Regions from separate parts of the Streptosporangium sp. NPDC049046 genome, predicted to be linked through region 2. Evidence: predicted binding sites of a transcription regulator. Region 2 holds the regulator's gene; the other holds the start of a gene.
What was found. Region 2 encodes HrcA, which represses chaperone genes, less so after heat shock. Its sites were predicted from a motif close to TTGGCACTCTCNNNNNGAGAGTGCCAA; they were not measured.

Region 1: the regulator HrcA is predicted to act here: its motif matches at 4,262-4,288, upstream of groL (chaperonin GroEL).

Annotation. Positions count from the first base shown of each region.
Region 1 is NZ_JBEZEZ010000033.1:58,867-66,532, forward strand. It holds gene AB0B96_RS34065 (AAA family ATPase) at 1-1,066, shown strand, start outside; gene AB0B96_RS34070 (YncE family protein) at 1,016-2,062, opposite strand; gene groL (chaperonin GroEL) at 2,527-4,152, opposite strand; gene AB0B96_RS34080 (cold-shock protein) at 4,613-4,813, opposite strand; gene AB0B96_RS34085 (MoaD/ThiS family protein) at 5,172-5,447, opposite strand; gene thrC (threonine synthase) at 5,470-6,759, opposite strand; SAM riboswitch class I at 6,774-6,914, opposite strand; gene AB0B96_RS34095 (S1 family peptidase) at 7,196-7,666, opposite strand, start outside.
Region 2 is NZ_JBEZEZ010000008.1:96,761-104,426, reverse strand. It holds gene AB0B96_RS13355 (DUF3097 domain-containing protein) at 1-42, opposite strand, end outside; gene AB0B96_RS13350 (hypothetical protein) at 100-888, opposite strand; gene hrcA (heat-inducible transcriptional repressor HrcA) at 1,071-2,084, shown strand; gene dnaJ (molecular chaperone DnaJ) at 2,099-3,241, shown strand; gene AB0B96_RS13335 (16S rRNA (uracil(1498)-N(3))-methyltransferase) at 3,404-4,135, shown strand; gene AB0B96_RS13330 (hypothetical protein) at 4,465-5,166, opposite strand; gene AB0B96_RS13325 (SigE family RNA polymerase sigma factor) at 5,163-5,642, opposite strand; gene AB0B96_RS13320 (histidine triad nucleotide-binding protein) at 5,927-6,277, shown strand; gene AB0B96_RS13315 (PhoH family protein) at 6,370-7,434, shown strand; gene ybeY (rRNA maturation RNase YbeY) at 7,544-7,666, shown strand, end outside.

The DNA.
Region 1 (7,666 bases), on a different contig from region 2:
CGAGGTCCGCGAGATCGTCGCCTCACTGCGCGGCACCGTCCGCTACGGCCCGGGGCGCGCCACGCTCGCCCAGCGCCTCGCCCACCTGGTGCTCGTCCGGATGGAGCAGCGCGGTGAGTCTCCCGACGACCGGGTGCAGGACGCGGTGGCCAGGTCCAAGCCGGTCAGGGCGCTCGTGGACGCGGTCTGGCCCAAGCTGACCCCGCAGCAGGTGCTCCACCGGCTGTTCAGCGACCCCGCCTTCCTCGCCGCCGCCGCCAAGGACGACCTCACGGCCTCCGAGCAGTCGCTGCTGCTGTGGGCGAAGCCCTCCAAGTCCTTCCGCTCGGCGAAGTGGTCGGCGGCCGACGGCGCGCTGATGGACGAGCTGGCCGACATGATCGAGCGGACCGTCCCGCTGGGCCACCTGGTCGTGGACGAGGCCCAGGACCTGTCGGCGATGCAGTTGCGCGCCCTCGGCAGGCGCTGCCGCACCGGCTCGGCCACCGTGCTGGGCGACCTCGCGCAGGGCACCACGCCCTGGTCCGCCCGCTCCTGGACCGAGGTCCTCACCCATCTCGGCTTCGAGGACGGCGCGGTCACCGAGCTCACCCTCGGCTTCCGCGTGCCGCGCGAGGTCCTCGACTACGCGGCCAGGCTGCTGCCCTCGGTCGCCCCTGACCTGGCCGCCCCCCGGTCACTGCGTCCCGGCGCGGGCTCCCTGTCGGTGCGGCCGGCCTCCGACCTCGCCGCGGCGCTGGCCCGTGCCGCCGAGGAGGCGCTCGCCCGCGAGGGCTCGATCGGCGTCATCGTCCCCGACGCCCTGGTGGGCGCCACGTCCGAGGCCCTGTCCCACCTGGATCACCGGGTGCTGAGTCCCGACACGGTCGAGGACCACCGTCTCCTGGTCGTGCCGGCGTCCCTGGCCAAGGGCCTGGAGTACGACCACGTGATCGTGGCCGAGCCCGCCGACATCGTGGAGGCGGAACCGCGAGGGCTGGCCCGGCTGTACGTCGTCCTGACCCGGGCCGTCACCTCACTCACCGTCCTGCACTGCCGGGAGCTTCCCTCCCAGCTCGCCGGGTGACCCTGTCTCGGCCGGCGCCAGGCGGTACGAACGGTTCCCCGGCCGGGGCACCAGGTTCGCCGCTCTGATCCCGAAAGGACCCTCACCGACCGGGATGATGCCGACGACCTCGTTGGTCCTGGTGCTGATCACCGACACGCTGGCCGAGGCCAGGTCGGTCACATAGAGCCAGGCGCCGTCCGGGGAGATCGTGATCCCGAAATGAGCACCCTCGACCGGGATCATGTCGACGACCCTGTTGGTCTTGGCGTCGATCACCGCCACGCCGGCCGGGAGCAGGAGGGTCACGTAGACGAGGGAACTGTCGGCGGAGACCACGACCCTGGAGGGAGCGTGACCGACGGGGACGGTGGCGACGACCTTGTTGGTCCTGGTGCTGATCACCGACACGGTGTCGGAGCCCTGGTTGGCCACATAGACATAGCGGCCATCGGGGGCGAACCTGATTCCGAACGGGTCCTGGCCGACCGGGATGGTGGCGATGACCCTGTTGGTCACCGTACTGATCACCGACACGGTGTCGGAGCCCTGGTTGGCCACATAGACGCGGTAATAGGGGATGGCGGCGATCCTGAAGGGGGCACGGCCGACCGGGATGGTGGCGATGACCCTGTTGGTCTTGGTGCTGATCACCGACACGGTGTCAGCCTGCACATCGGTCACGTAGACACGGGTGCCGCCATAGGAGACGTCGATCCCGATGGGGCTGCCTCTGACAGGGATGGTCGCGGTGACCTTCCGGGTCGTCGCGTCGATCACCGACACGTTGTCCGACTGCGAGTTGGCCACGTAGACGTGCGCGTTGTCGGGAGCGACCGCCACCCCGATGGGGTTGTCGCCGACGGGGATGGTGGCGACGACCTTGTTCGTCGTCGTGTCGATCACCATCACGTTGTCCGACTGCGAGTTGGTCACGTAGGCGACGTTGTTCGGTGGTGAGGCCACCGCGTCCGCGGTCGTCGGCGCCACCAGAGCGGCCACGACGACCGGCGCCATCACGACGGGAAGGACACGCGATCGCCACCCGTCCTCGGGTGACCAACCGAGTGGTTTCCACCGGTTACGCTTCATCGTTCCCCCGCCTACCGTCGTGCCGTCAAGAACCCTGCTGCCGCAACGAGCATCTCGTTCTATGACCGCACGACGTCGTGTTCGGGACACGACACACCTATTTGGGCCCCCATTCCACCCGTCCTGTCCTTTCATTGCCCGACAGCGCCGAGGCCGATCGGACGGCATGAAAGCGGCCGCGCCTCCTTGGCCCCGACCTTTTCGAGGCCGCCTCCCCTCACGCGGCTCCGCATGGGTCCCCGCCGGGTCGGACTCCGCGGCTCACGGCCTCTCCTGTGCGCACGCCGGAGACCTTTCCAGAAGGTGTGGCGGCAGGTGGTGGACGGAGATGCCAAAAGAGGCGACCCCGAGATCTCGGGGTCGCCTCTTTTATGTGAAAGCGGTTGGACTCAGAAGTCCATGTCGCCGCCGCCGGGCATGGCGGGGGCGGCCGCGGCCTTCTCGGGCTTCTCGGCGATGACGGCCTCGGTGGTGAGGAACAGCGCCGCGATGGACGCCGCGTTCTGCAGCGCGGAACGCGTCACCTTGGCCGGGTCGATGATGCCCGTCTCGAACAGGTTGACGTACTCGCCGGTGGCGGCGTTGAGGCCCTCACCCGCGGGAAGGTTGCGCACCTTCTCCACGACGACGCCGCCCTCAAGACCGGCGTTCACCGCGATCTGCTTCAGCGGCTCCTCCAGAGCCTTCTTCACGATCGCGGCACCGGTGGCCTCGTCGCCGGAGAGCTCCAGCTTGTCGAACGCCTTCGCGCCGGCCTGCAGCAGCGCCACGCCACCGCCGGGGACGATGCCCTCCTCGACGGCCGCCTTCGCGTTGCGAACGGCGTCCTCGATGCGGTGCTTGCGCTCCTTGAGCTCGACCTCGGTCGCGGCACCGGCCTTGATGACGGCCACGCCGCCGGCCAGCTTGGCCAGACGCTCCTGGAGCTTCTCGCGGTCGTAGTCGGAGTCGGTGTTGTCGATCTCGGCGCGGATCTGGTTGACCCGGCCGGCGATCTGCTCGGCGTCACCGGCACCGTCGACGATGGTGGTCTCGTCCTTGGTGACGATGACCTGGCGGGCGCGGCCGAGCTGGTCCAGGGTGGTGGACTCCAGCTTGAGGCCGAGGTCCTCGCTGATGACCTGGGCACCGGTCAGGATGCCGATGTCGCCCAGCATCGCCTTGCGACGGTCACCGAAGCCGGGCGCCTTGACGGCGACCGAGCGGAACAGACCACGGATCTTGTTCACGACCAGGGTGGCCAGGGCCTCGCCCTCGACGTCCTCGGCGATGATCAGCAGCGGCTTGCCGGCCTGCACGACCTTGTCGAGAACCGGGAGCAGGTCCTTGTTGGCGGACACCTTGGAGTTGACGACGAGGATGTACGGGTCGTCGAGGACGGCCTCCATACGCTCCGGGTCGGTGACGAAGTACATCGAGGTGAGGCCCTTGTCGAAGCGCATGCCCTCGGTGAGCTCAAGCTCGAGACCGAAGGTGTTGCTCTCCTCGACGGTGATGACGCCTTCCTTGCCGACCTTGTCCATCGCCTCGGCGATCATCTCGCCGATCTGCGGGTCGCCCGCGGAGATGGACGCCGTGGAGGCGATCTGCGCCTTCGTCTCCACGTCCTTGGCGAGCTTGGACAGCTCCTCCGACACGCGCTCGACGGCGGCCTCGATGCCCTTCTTCAGGGACATCGGGTTCGCGCCGGCGGCGACGTTGCGAAGACCCTCGCGTACGAGAGCCTGGGCGAGCACGGTGGCGGTGGTGGTGCCGTCACCCGCGACGTCGTCGGTCTTCTTCGCGACCTCCTTGACGAGCTCGGCCCCGATCTTCTCCCACGGGTCTTCGAGCTCGATCTCCTTGGCGATGGAGACACCATCGTTGGTGATGGTGGGGGCGCCCCACTTCTTCTCCAGCACGACGTTACGGCCCTTGGGGCCGAGGGTCACCTTGACGGCGTCCGCGAGCTGGTTCATGCCGCGCTCGAGACCGCGCCGGGCGTCCTCGTTAAACGCGATCATCTTGGCTGCCATACGGCTAACCTCCCAGAGAAAGGGTGGCTTACACCGGACCGAGCCGACGCCCGCGACGGCATGTGGGCCCACGACTCCGTTCGGCGGGCCCCATCGCCTCGATCCAGGATTGGCACTCTCTATGCGTGAGTGCCAAGAATCTGTTTAGCACTCTACCCCGACGAGTGCAAGCCGCGCCCCGTTGACCTGGGCCGCGCGTGGGACGATCTTCAGCTTCTCGTCACGTCCGCGAAGATCCCGCGTCACGTCGGCGTACGCGATGGGTCATCATCGGGGCCTTTGGGAGGCATTGGCACCTTTGGGGTCACTGCCGTCATTGCCGTCGTTGGCGCATGCCCGAACGACACGAACGCCCGGCTCGCCGGATGAGGGCGAGCCGGGCCTGGGCGGTGAGGGTTCAGCGGACCGCGACACCTCGGGACCCGCCGATTCCTCCCTGCGAATTCATGAAACGGCTGCGTCAGACCGCCCGGACGGATTCCGCCTGGGGACCCTTCTGTCCCTGGGTGATCTCGAACTCGACCCGCTGCCCCTGCTCCAGGGCGCGGTAGCCATCCATCATGATCGCGGAGTAATGGACGAACACATCCTTACCACCGTCTACCGCGATGAAGCCGTAGCCCTTGTCCGCGTTGAACCATTTGACGGTGCCCTGCGCCACTTGCGACTCCTCTTACTGGTCTTAAAGGACGACGCCCATTCCTCTCGCGAAGTCCCCAATCTCCGGGGCGGACTTCGCCACGTCGATCGTTCCGACCATACCTGTGGGAAGCGGTCGGGCAACAGAGTCAAGCACCAAACTACCTCTTTACGAGAGCTTTTATCACGAGGAGAAAGTTTCATCATCACTGCTGGTTAGTCAGGGGTTACATTATTCGTGTACGCGGCAAATATGAGCTTCTGTCATAAAACACGGCACCCGCCCGGCCGGAGCCGGGCGGGTGCCGTGGATTCGCGGGTGCCCCTGGGGATGACGCGGTGCGACGCGAGGCGGTCAGGGCCGCGTCAGGGCGGAGGAGTCAGCCTCCGGCCACCGCCGGGATGATGGAGATCTGAACACCGGAGGGCGTCGCCGTGTCGAGGTTGTCGGCGAAACGGACGTCCTCATCCCCCACGTAGACATTGACAAAACGTCGGATCTTTCCCGATTCATCGAGAATCCGGGCACCGATCCCCGGGAAGTCCGCGTCGAGCTTCTGAAGAACATCGCGCAGGGTCTCGCCTTCTCCGTTCACCTCGGCGGCACCATCGGTGTAAGTCCGGAGAATCGTCGGAATCCGCACAGAAACGCTCATAATTCAGTACCTTTCACGATTTCTAGGCGATAGCCGCACGGAATGCGTCAAGAGAGGGTCGAATCACTGCGGTCGGGCGCGCCTCCGCGGCCACCGCGTCCAGGGTCTTGAGACCGTCGCCGGTGTTGAGGACCACGGTCTCGGCGTCGGGGTCGAGCGTGCCCGAGGCGACCAGCTTGCGCAGCACCCCGACGACGACGCCTCCCGCCGTCTCGGCGAAGATGCCCTCGGCCCTCGCCAGCAGCCGGATCGAGTCGACGATCTCGGCGTCGGTGACGTCCTCGACCGCGCCGCCGGTGCGGCGGGCGATGTCCAGGACGTACGGTCCGTCGGCCGGGTTACCGATCGCGAGCGACTTGGCGATCGTGTCCGGCTTGACCGGCCGGATCACGTCGTGGCCCGCCTTGTAGGCGGAGGAGACCGGGGAGCACCCCTCGGCCTGGGCGGCGAAGATCTTGTACGGCCTGTCCTCGACCAGGCCGAGCGCGATCAGCTCCTTGAAGCCCTTGTCGATCTTCGTGAGCTGCGAGCCGGAGGCGACCGGAATGACGATCTGGTCGGGAAGGCGCCAGCCGAGCTGCTCGGCGATCTCGTAGGCGAGCGTCTTGGAACCCTCCGCGTAGTACGGGCGGAGGTTGACGTTGACGAAGCCCCACTGGTCGCCCAGCTCGTCGCCGATGAGCTCGGAGCAGAAGCGGTTCACGTCGTCGTAGGTGCCCTCGATGCCGATGAGCCTGCCGCCGTACACGGAGGCCATCACGATCTTGGCCTGCTCCAGGTCGGAGGGGATGAACACGCAGGCGTCCAGCCCGGCCCGCGCGGCGGCGGCGGTCACGGCGCCGGCCAGGTTGCCGGTGGAGGAGCAGGAGAGGGTGTGGAAGCCGAAGTTGCGTGCCGCCTCGACGGCGATGGCCACCACGCGGTCCTTGAAGGAGTGGGTGGGGTTGCCGGAGTCGTCCTTCACGTGCAGCGAGCGGATGCCCAGCTCGCGGGCGAGGTTGCCGGCGTTGACGAGCTTGGTCCAGCCGGGTGCCATGTTGGGCTTGGCGGCCACGTCCTCGGGGACGGGCAGCAGCGAGCGGTAGCGCCAGATGTTGGTCGGCCCCTCGGCGATCCGCTCCCGGGTCACCCGCCCGAAGTCGTACGCGATCTCAAGGGGCCCGAAACACTCGGTACACGCGAAGCTGGGGCCGAGGTCGTAGCGGGCACCGCACTCCCGGCAGGACAGCGCCACGGCGGGGCCGAAGCGCCGGTCGCGCGCGCCGTCGGCACGAGCGGAGGAGGTGGTGTTCTCAGTGGTTGCGAGCGCCATGAAGCGAGGCCTTTCCCTCATCTTCGTCTGGACCACCCTGGTCACAGACCGGAATTGGCACCTGTCCCGGTCGACCTCGTTCAGATCACGGGTCGTGAACCGGGATGGTTGCCGGGGCTTCGCAGGGCCGGTCCCTCCACCCCTCTGGATGAGCAGATATTCAGTTGGAAACCTGACGCGCAGGTCTTGAGCACTCTACCCCGCCCTGCCGCCCTCCTGACTTCATGTCTCACTGTGCGAGATAAGGCGTGTTATCCAGCGGACAGCCGGATCCGTTCCTCCGCCCCCGAGACAGGCGGCGTGGCTGGAAAAACAGGTGAAAGGACAGGTGAGGCCCCCGCCGGACGGACGATCCTCGGTGATCGTCCGCCCTGCGGGGGCCTCACCCCTTCCGGTCGTCGCCGGACGCGCCCCGCGAGCGGCGTCCGGCGGGCGGTCACGGCACCTTGAACCTCAGGGTGTACGCGCCGGCGCCGGACGAGGAGACCACCCGGTAGCGGTAGTAGCCGGGCGTGCCGGTGTAGGAGATGCTCTCGTCGGGCCCCGGACCGTCCGAGGTGGCGACGACCGCCCAGCTTCTGCCGTTCCACTTCTGCAGATACAGGTCGAAATCGACGCCGTCGGCGCCGGCCAGGCAACCGGCGTGGACGCCCCCCGCGGTCGACCTGTAGTAACGCCCCTTCGGCTGGTAGGCGGACGCGCCGTCGGCGAGGGTACCGGTGTAGATGTTCGGGAAACCGGTGCAGCCTCCCGCGACCGGCGGCGGCGTCGAACCGCCCCCGGTGGTGGTCTTCAGGGTCAGGCCGTAGGTGCTGAGTATCGGGCCGATCGGCTGGAAGTAGGTGGTGCCGCCTTCATCGCAGTTGCCGGAGCCACCGGAGGTGACGCCCTGGGCCTGGTCGACGGA
Region 2 (7,666 bases):
CGGGCGCCGCCAGTCTCCCGCCAGAACGTCACGCTCGTACATCACCGACCGCCACCCTCTCTCGCCGGGGATCAGGTGGGACGCTAGCAAACACCGGCGTCACCTGCCGTAGGGTCCCGGCTGTCCCCACTGCCCCATCGACGACGCGGCGGCGGCCTGGCGCTTGCGGGCGCCGCTGCGCTTCACCAGCACGACGATCGTCACGACGATGGCGAGCAGGATCCCGATACCGGGGATCAAGAACAGGGCGGCCACCCCGCCCACCAGCGAGTCGGCGGACAGTTCCCTGCCCACGCCGAAGGTCGTGCCGTCGGCGGGGTCGGCGGAGCACTGGACCTGGTAGTCGCCCGCCTGGTCCACGCCGACCCGCAGGCCCATCTCCCAGGTGACGCCGTCGGATCCCGCGACGGTCTGCTGGATGTCCGGCTTCTGCAGGCGGGGCGTGCTCGTACCGCCGGTGAGCGTGCACTCGAACTTGGTGGGCCCGCCGGTGGCGACGTAGATCGCCGGCTTGTCCGCCGGGTCGAGCGCGACCGTCGCGGTCTCGCCGGGGGCGAACGTCCGCGTCGGGGCCGCGTCGGTGACCGCGCCGAGGATGCCACCGGCGAAGCCGCCGATGCCGACGACGATGCTGACCAGGGCGAGCAACCAGACCCCGACGATCCATCCGATGCCAGGCTTGATCTTTCCGCTGGGAGGCGGTCCCTGCGGGGCGCCGTAACCGGGAGGGGCGTAACCGTACGAGGGGGGCTGCTGGCCGTACGGCTGCTGACCGTATTGCTGGCCGGGCTGCTGCTGGCCGTACTGCTGACCATACGGCTGCTGAGGGCCGCCGTGACCGGGGCCGCGGGAGGCGTCGCCCGGATAAGAACCGAAATCGTTGGACATGTGCAAATTGTGGTGGGTATCGCTTGGATCGCGATAGCAGTTGACTTGACAAAGGCTTGCCGTCATCATCCACCGCTTTCGCTTATCGCGCCTTCCGTGCGGGGGCCGTACACTTGGCACTCGGGAACACAGAGTGCCAAGCCTCGTGTTTCCCTCTGAACGCAGGCAGGGAGGTGACCACGTTGGTCGACGACCGCAAGCTCGCCGTGCTCCGCGCCATCGTCGAGGACTACGTGTCCACCAACGAACCGGTGGGGTCGAAGGCTCTCGCGGACCGGCACAACCTGGGGGTGTCCCCGGCGACGATCCGTAACGACATGGCGATGCTGGAGGAGCAGGGCTACATCGCCCAACCCCACACCAGCGCCGGCCGGGTGCCCACCGACAAGGGCTACCGGCTCTTCGTCGACAGGCTCTCGCAGGTGAAACCCCTGTCGAGCGCGGAACGCAAGGCGATCGAGAGTTTCCTCGCGGGCGCCGTGGACATCGACGACGTCGTCATGCGGACGGTGCGGCTGCTGGCCCAGCTCACCCGGCAGGTCGCCGTGGTGCAGTATCCGACGCTGACCCACTCGACGGTCAGGCACGTCGAGCTGGTGCCGCTGAGCGAGCGCCGGCTGATGTTCGTGCTGATCACCAACACCGGCAGGGTCGAGCAGCGCGTGATCGAGGTGCCCGACGTCATCGACGAGCAGCGCGTGGCACACCTGCGCGCGATGCTCAACGCCTCCCTCGACGGATGCGGGCTCACCAGCGTTCCCGACCGGGTCGCCGATCTGCCGGAGCGGTTGCCCGCGGAGGATCGACCGCTCGCGGCGACTATCCTGTCCGTACTGCTCGAGTCCCTGGTGGACAGGCATGATGAGAAGATCGTTTTTGCCGGGGCCGCCAACCTCGCGGGAGCCGACTTCACCGTCGGGCTCCGCGACGTGCTGGAGGCCCTGGAAGAGCAGGTCGTGCTCATGCGACTGCTCGGTGAGACCTCGGACCTTTCCGCGCTGACCGTGCGGATCGGCTCGGAGAACCCCTACACCGGACTCCAGGGCACATCCATCGTCGCCGCTGGATACGGTTCCGGGGACAAGCAACTCGCCCGGCTCGGTGTGCTGGGCCCGACGCGAATGGACTACCCGGTCACGATGGGCGCGGTGCGCGCGGTGGCACGCTACGTCAGCCAGATTCTGGCTGCATCATAAGAGGTCAACGAAAAGTGGCTAAGAGCGACTACTACGGCACCCTCGGGGTGCGCCGTGACGCCAGTGCGGAAGAGATCAAGAAGGCGTACCGCCGCCTGGCACGCGAGTTGCATCCCGACGTCAACCCCGATCCTGAGACTCAGGAGCGCTTCAAGGAGATCACACAGGCCTACGAGGTCCTGTCCGACTCCGGCAAGCGGCAGATGTACGATATGGGTGCCGACCCGTTCGCCGCGGGCGGCGGTGCGGGCGCCGGGGGCTTCGGCGCCGGCTTCCCGTTCAGCGACATCATGGACGCCTTCTTCGGCGCGGCCGGTGGAGGCGGTGGCCGAGGCCCCCGCTCCCGTGCCCGCCGCGGGCGCAACGCGACCATCAGGGTCGAGCTCGACCTGCGCGAGTCGGGCTTCGGCACCACCCGCGAGCTGGTCGTCGACACCGCCGTGGTCTGTGAGGTCTGCACGGGCTCAGGGGCCGCGGCCGGCACCCACCCCGACACCTGTGACATGTGTCATGGCCGGGGAGAGGTCTCCCAGGTCACCCGGTCCTTCCTCGGCCAGGTCATGACCTCCCGCCCCTGCCCCCAGTGCGGCGGCTTCGGATCGATCATCCGCAACCCCTGCCAGGAGTGCTCGGGTGACGGCCGGGTCCGCACCCGGCGGACCATCAAGGTCCGCATCCCGGCCGGTGTCGAGGACGGCACCCACATCCAGCTCGCCGGCGAAGGCGAGATCGGCCCGGGCGGGGGTCCGCCCGGAGACCTGTTCCTGGAGATCGTCGAGCGTCCCCACGAGATCTTCGAGAGGCGCGGCGACGACCTGCACTGCACCGTGCAGATCCCGATGACCGCGGCCGCGCTCGGCACCATCCTGACCATGGAGACGCTCGACGGCGCCGAGGAGCTCGACATTCGTCCCGGCACGCAGTCCGGGCAGACGATCCCCCTCTACGGGCGGGGCGTGCAACGGCTGAACGAGACGGGCCGAGGCGACCTGCTAATCCATGTGAACGTGGAGACCCCCGCCCGCCTCGACGCTGAGCAGGAGACCCTCCTGAAGGAGCTCGCCAGGCTCCGCGGCGAGGAGCGCCCGCCCGGTAAGTTCGCCCCCGGGCAGCAGAGCTTCTTCTCCCGCCTGCGGGACGCTTTCAATGGCCGCTGACCAGGTCTCAACGGCCGCTCCGCCCCGCTTCCGGTCGCGTCGTCACGGTCCGGCCCGCACCCTGCCCGGTGCAGGTTCCCGGCCGGGGCGTCGGGTCCGTCCCGAGGCATCGTCCCGGTCGCGTTGCCGGGGGCACCTCGGGGCGGTCCGCCCGGACGGCCCATGACCGTCCCGGTCTTCCTGGCGGACCCGGCCGACCTGGCCAGGCCGGAGTTCGTCTTCGGCGGTCCCGAAGGACGCCACGCGGCGGCCGTACGGCGGCTGCGGGCGGGTGAGCGGCTCGACCTGACCGACGGGGCGGGCTCCGTCGCCGAGTGTGTGGTGACCGAGGCGGGCAGAGACTCACTCCGGGTCGAGGTACTGCGCCGCCACGACGTGCCCGTGCCGTCGCCGCGCCTGGTCGTGGTCCAGGGCCTGCCCAAGGGCGACCGGGGCGAGCTGGCCGTGGAGATGATGACCGAGGCGGGGGTCGACGTGATCGTCCCCTGGGCCGCGGCGAGGTGCGTCACCCAGTGGAAGGGCGAGCGGGCGGCCAAGGCGCTGGCCCGCTGGCGCTCCACGGCGCGCGAGGCGGGCAAGCAGTCGCGCCGCTTTCACCTGCCGGAGGTGACGGAGCTCGCGTCCACCGCGAAGGTGGCCGGCCTGTTGTCGGCGGCGGCGTTGGGCGTCGTACTGCACGAGGAGGCCGCCTCCCCGCTGTCCGGCCTGCCTCTCCCCGCGGGCGGCGACATCGTCGTGGTGGTCGGACCCGAGGGCGGGGTGTCGGGGGAGGAGATCGCCGCGTTCCGCGAGGCCAAGGCGGTGCCCGCGCTGCTCGGGCCGACGGTGCTGCGCACCTCGACGGCCGGCGTCGTCGCGGCGGCGGTGCTCCAGACGCGCAGTGGCCGCTGGTAGGGCGCCCCTGCCGACGCGCCACCGATCGCACGGCGACCACGGGGCCCGGGGGATCCGCGCCGTGAGGTCTCGGCAGCCGTGAGACAAAGAACCGGTCATGGCTTGCCGTGGCCGGTTACCAATGCTGGTTTGTGGGTGGGGGACCGGTCATGGCTTGCCGTGGCCGGTTACCAATGCTGGTTTGTGGGTGGGGGACCGGTCATGGCTTGCCGTGGCCGGTTACCAACGCGGGTTGTAGGTGGGGGACCGGTCACGGCTCGCTGTAACCGGTTACCAACGCGGGTTGTGAATGGAGGGCCGGTCACGGCTCGCCGTGACCGGTTACCGCGCTAGTTCTGGATGGGGGCCGGAGCCAGGGTGTTCGCCTCCGTCGGCATGGGGGGCGACACGTCGCTCGAGGGGGCGCACTCGTCGGGCGAGCACGGGCTCTCCGAGGGGGCCGGTGGCCTCGATCGCGACGGCGTCGGGGTCGCCTCGATCTCCTCGCACTTGCTGATGATCCCGCTGGGCTCGACCTCAGGGCTGTCGGGGGGAGTGGGGCAGGTCGGCGTCGGCGTCGGCGCCGCCCGGGGCGTCGGCGCCGAGTCGGTCCTGGACGGCCGGGTGCTGGACGCCGCGCTCCTGGACGGTGTGGGCGTCGGCGGGAGCATGGTGGCGCCGGAGCCGCCCGACCTGTCGAGAGTCGGAAGCGGGGCGTGGGCGGACGGTGGCTGCGAGGAGGCCGCAGGGGGGCGCGAGGTGGCGGACCCGTCGACGGGAGGAGTCGACTCGGCGTACTTGACCCCTTCGGTGCTCACTTGAGGGATCACCTGTTCGCGGAACTGGGGAACCACCATGACGACGGTCGCCGCGACGAGGACCGCACCGGCGACGGAGGCTCCGGCACGCCACCACATCAGCCCGCGGAGTCCGCGCCGCTCGATGCGGCCGCGGATTATCTCCAGCCCGTCCGGGGAGGGAACGACCGAGTTCGCCTCCGCGCTGAGCGCGCGGCGAAGCAGCTCGCCGTACTCATCCGGGGAGTCGGTCATGACAGTTGCTCCAGTGAGGTTCGTAGGGCGGCCATGCCACGAGCCGTGTGGCTCTTGACCGCGCCTTTGCTGATGCCCATCGCGTGGGCGATCTGCGCCTCGGACAGGTCTCCGTAGTAACGCAGGACCAGGGCCTCCCGCTGGCGTGCGGGCAACCCGCGCAGCGCTTCGATGACGGCGGAACGCTCGAACTCGCCGATCGCGCCGTTCTCGGCGCTCGGCGCGTCGGGCATGCCCTTGGGCGCGTACTTCTCGACGACCGCTCGATGCCGAAGCACCGAACGTGATCGGTTGACGACCGACTGACGCAGGTAGGCCAGTGCCTTGTCGGTGTCGCGCAGTCGGCGCCAGGCGCCATGGATGGCGACGAACGCGTCCTGCACGACCTCCTCCGCGGTTGCCATATCGCGGACGAGCAAGACGGCGAGACGGACAAGAGACCGATAGTGCGCGCTGTAGAGCGCGGTAACGGCCATGTCGGCGTCCCATCCGACGGGCACCGCCCCGAGCGACCTGTCGGCCACGAGGGTCTCGGTGGTCACATCAGTGGGACGCTTGGCCTTCCCAGAGGGTTTACGCTCTTCCGGTTCATTAGGGGGCATGACCCAGTCGTGTCCTCGCCAGGCGGCCATATATTGCTGTGCGCAAAGGGCTGTCGTGGTTGAAGTTTTGCACACCCACCATATCCGGGCGGATCTTTGTTTGCGGACGGGAACCATCACCGATTCACAACGTCCTCAGCGGTATGGTGCCTGTCATGGTGAGCGAAGCCGACTGCCTGTTCTGCAGGATCGTGGCCAAGGAGATTCCCGCGGAGATCGTCTACGAGACCGATCACGCGCTGGCCTTCCGCGATGTCAATCCCCAGGCGCCGACCCACGTGCTGGTGATCCCCAAGGACCATTACCGGGACGCGGCGGCCCTCGCCGCGGCCGACCACGGCCTGGCCGACGAGGTGATCAAGGCCGCGCACGAGGTCGCCCTGCTGGAGGGGGTCGCCGAGTCGGGCTACCGGCTGGTGTTCAACACCGGGCCCGGTGCCGGCCAGACCGTCTTCCACGTGCACGGACACGTGATCGGCGGGCGGGGCCTGCAGTGGCCGCCCGGCTGAAAACCGGTAGGCGTGATCTTGACGATCGCGGATAGCATGGCGTTGAAGTTCCGCGCCTATATCTGGAGGCGAACAGGCCGTAAGGCCCGCTCATGTCCGAGACAAACGATTCCAGCAGAACGCCGCCGAGGTCCCGGGGTGCCAGCCGGACCCAGGCGAAGGTGGTTATTCCGGACGATCAGTCGATGGTCAGCCTGCTGGGCTCGCGCGACGAGTTGTTGCGCGTCATCGAGGGCGCCTTCCGCGCCGACATCCACGTCCGGGGCAACGAGATCACCGTCACCGGCAGCCCTGAGGAGAGCAGCACCGTGGTGCGGCTCTTCGAGGAGATGTCCGAACTCGTCCGCGGGGGCGCGCAGCTCACGGCCGACGCGGTCGAGCGCAGCATCGCGATGCTGCGGATGACCTCCGACAGGCCCGCCGAGGTGCTCTCCCTGGACATCATCTCCTCGCGGGGCCGGACCATCCGCCCGAAGACCGTGAACCAGAAGCGTTACGTCGACGCGATCGACAAGTTCACCATCGTCTTCGGCATCGGTCCGGCAGGCACGGGCAAGACCTACCTCGCCATGGCGAAGGCCGTGAAGGCCCTCCAGGAGAAGAAGGTCAACCGGATCATCCTCACCCGCCCCGCCGTCGAGGCGGGCGAGAGGCTGGGCTTCCTGCCGGGCACGCTCTACGAGAAGATCGACCCCTACCTGCGCCCGCTCTACGACGCGCTGCACGACATGCTCGACCCCGACTCGATCCCCAGGCTGATGGCCGCGGGCACGATCGAGGTCGCCCCCCTGGCCTACATGCGCGGCCGTACGCTCAACGACGCCTACATCATCCTGGACGAGGCGCAGAACACCTCGCCGGAGCAGATGAAGATGTTCCTGACGCGGCTGGGCTTCAACTCGAAGATCGTTGTCACCGGAGACGTCACCCAGGTCGACCTGCCGAACGGCACACAGAGCGGCCTCCGGGTCGTCCAGGACATCCTGGATGGCATCTCCGACATTCACTTCAGCCGCCTGACCAGCGCTGACGTGGTGCGGCATAAGCTGGTGGGAGACATCGTGGACGCGTACGGGCGCTACGACGAGACGCAGCGCCAGAGCAGCGCGGTGGAGCAGATCAAGGGCGTGGTCAAGCGTCCCCGAGGGAGATCATGAGAACGGCCGGTCGAGAGGCGATGAGCGTGGAGCGACTCCGGCGCGGAAAACCGATCGGGGCGCGGGGCACGAGCCGGCCGCGTGGCGAGCGGGGAGCGAGGAGCGCCCGATGAGCGTCGAGGTCAACAACGAGTCCGGTGTCGAGATCGACGAGGGGCTCATCGTCTCGCTCGCGGGGCACGTGCTGGAGCGGATGGGCATCAACCCGCTCGCCGAGCTGTCGATCCTGGTC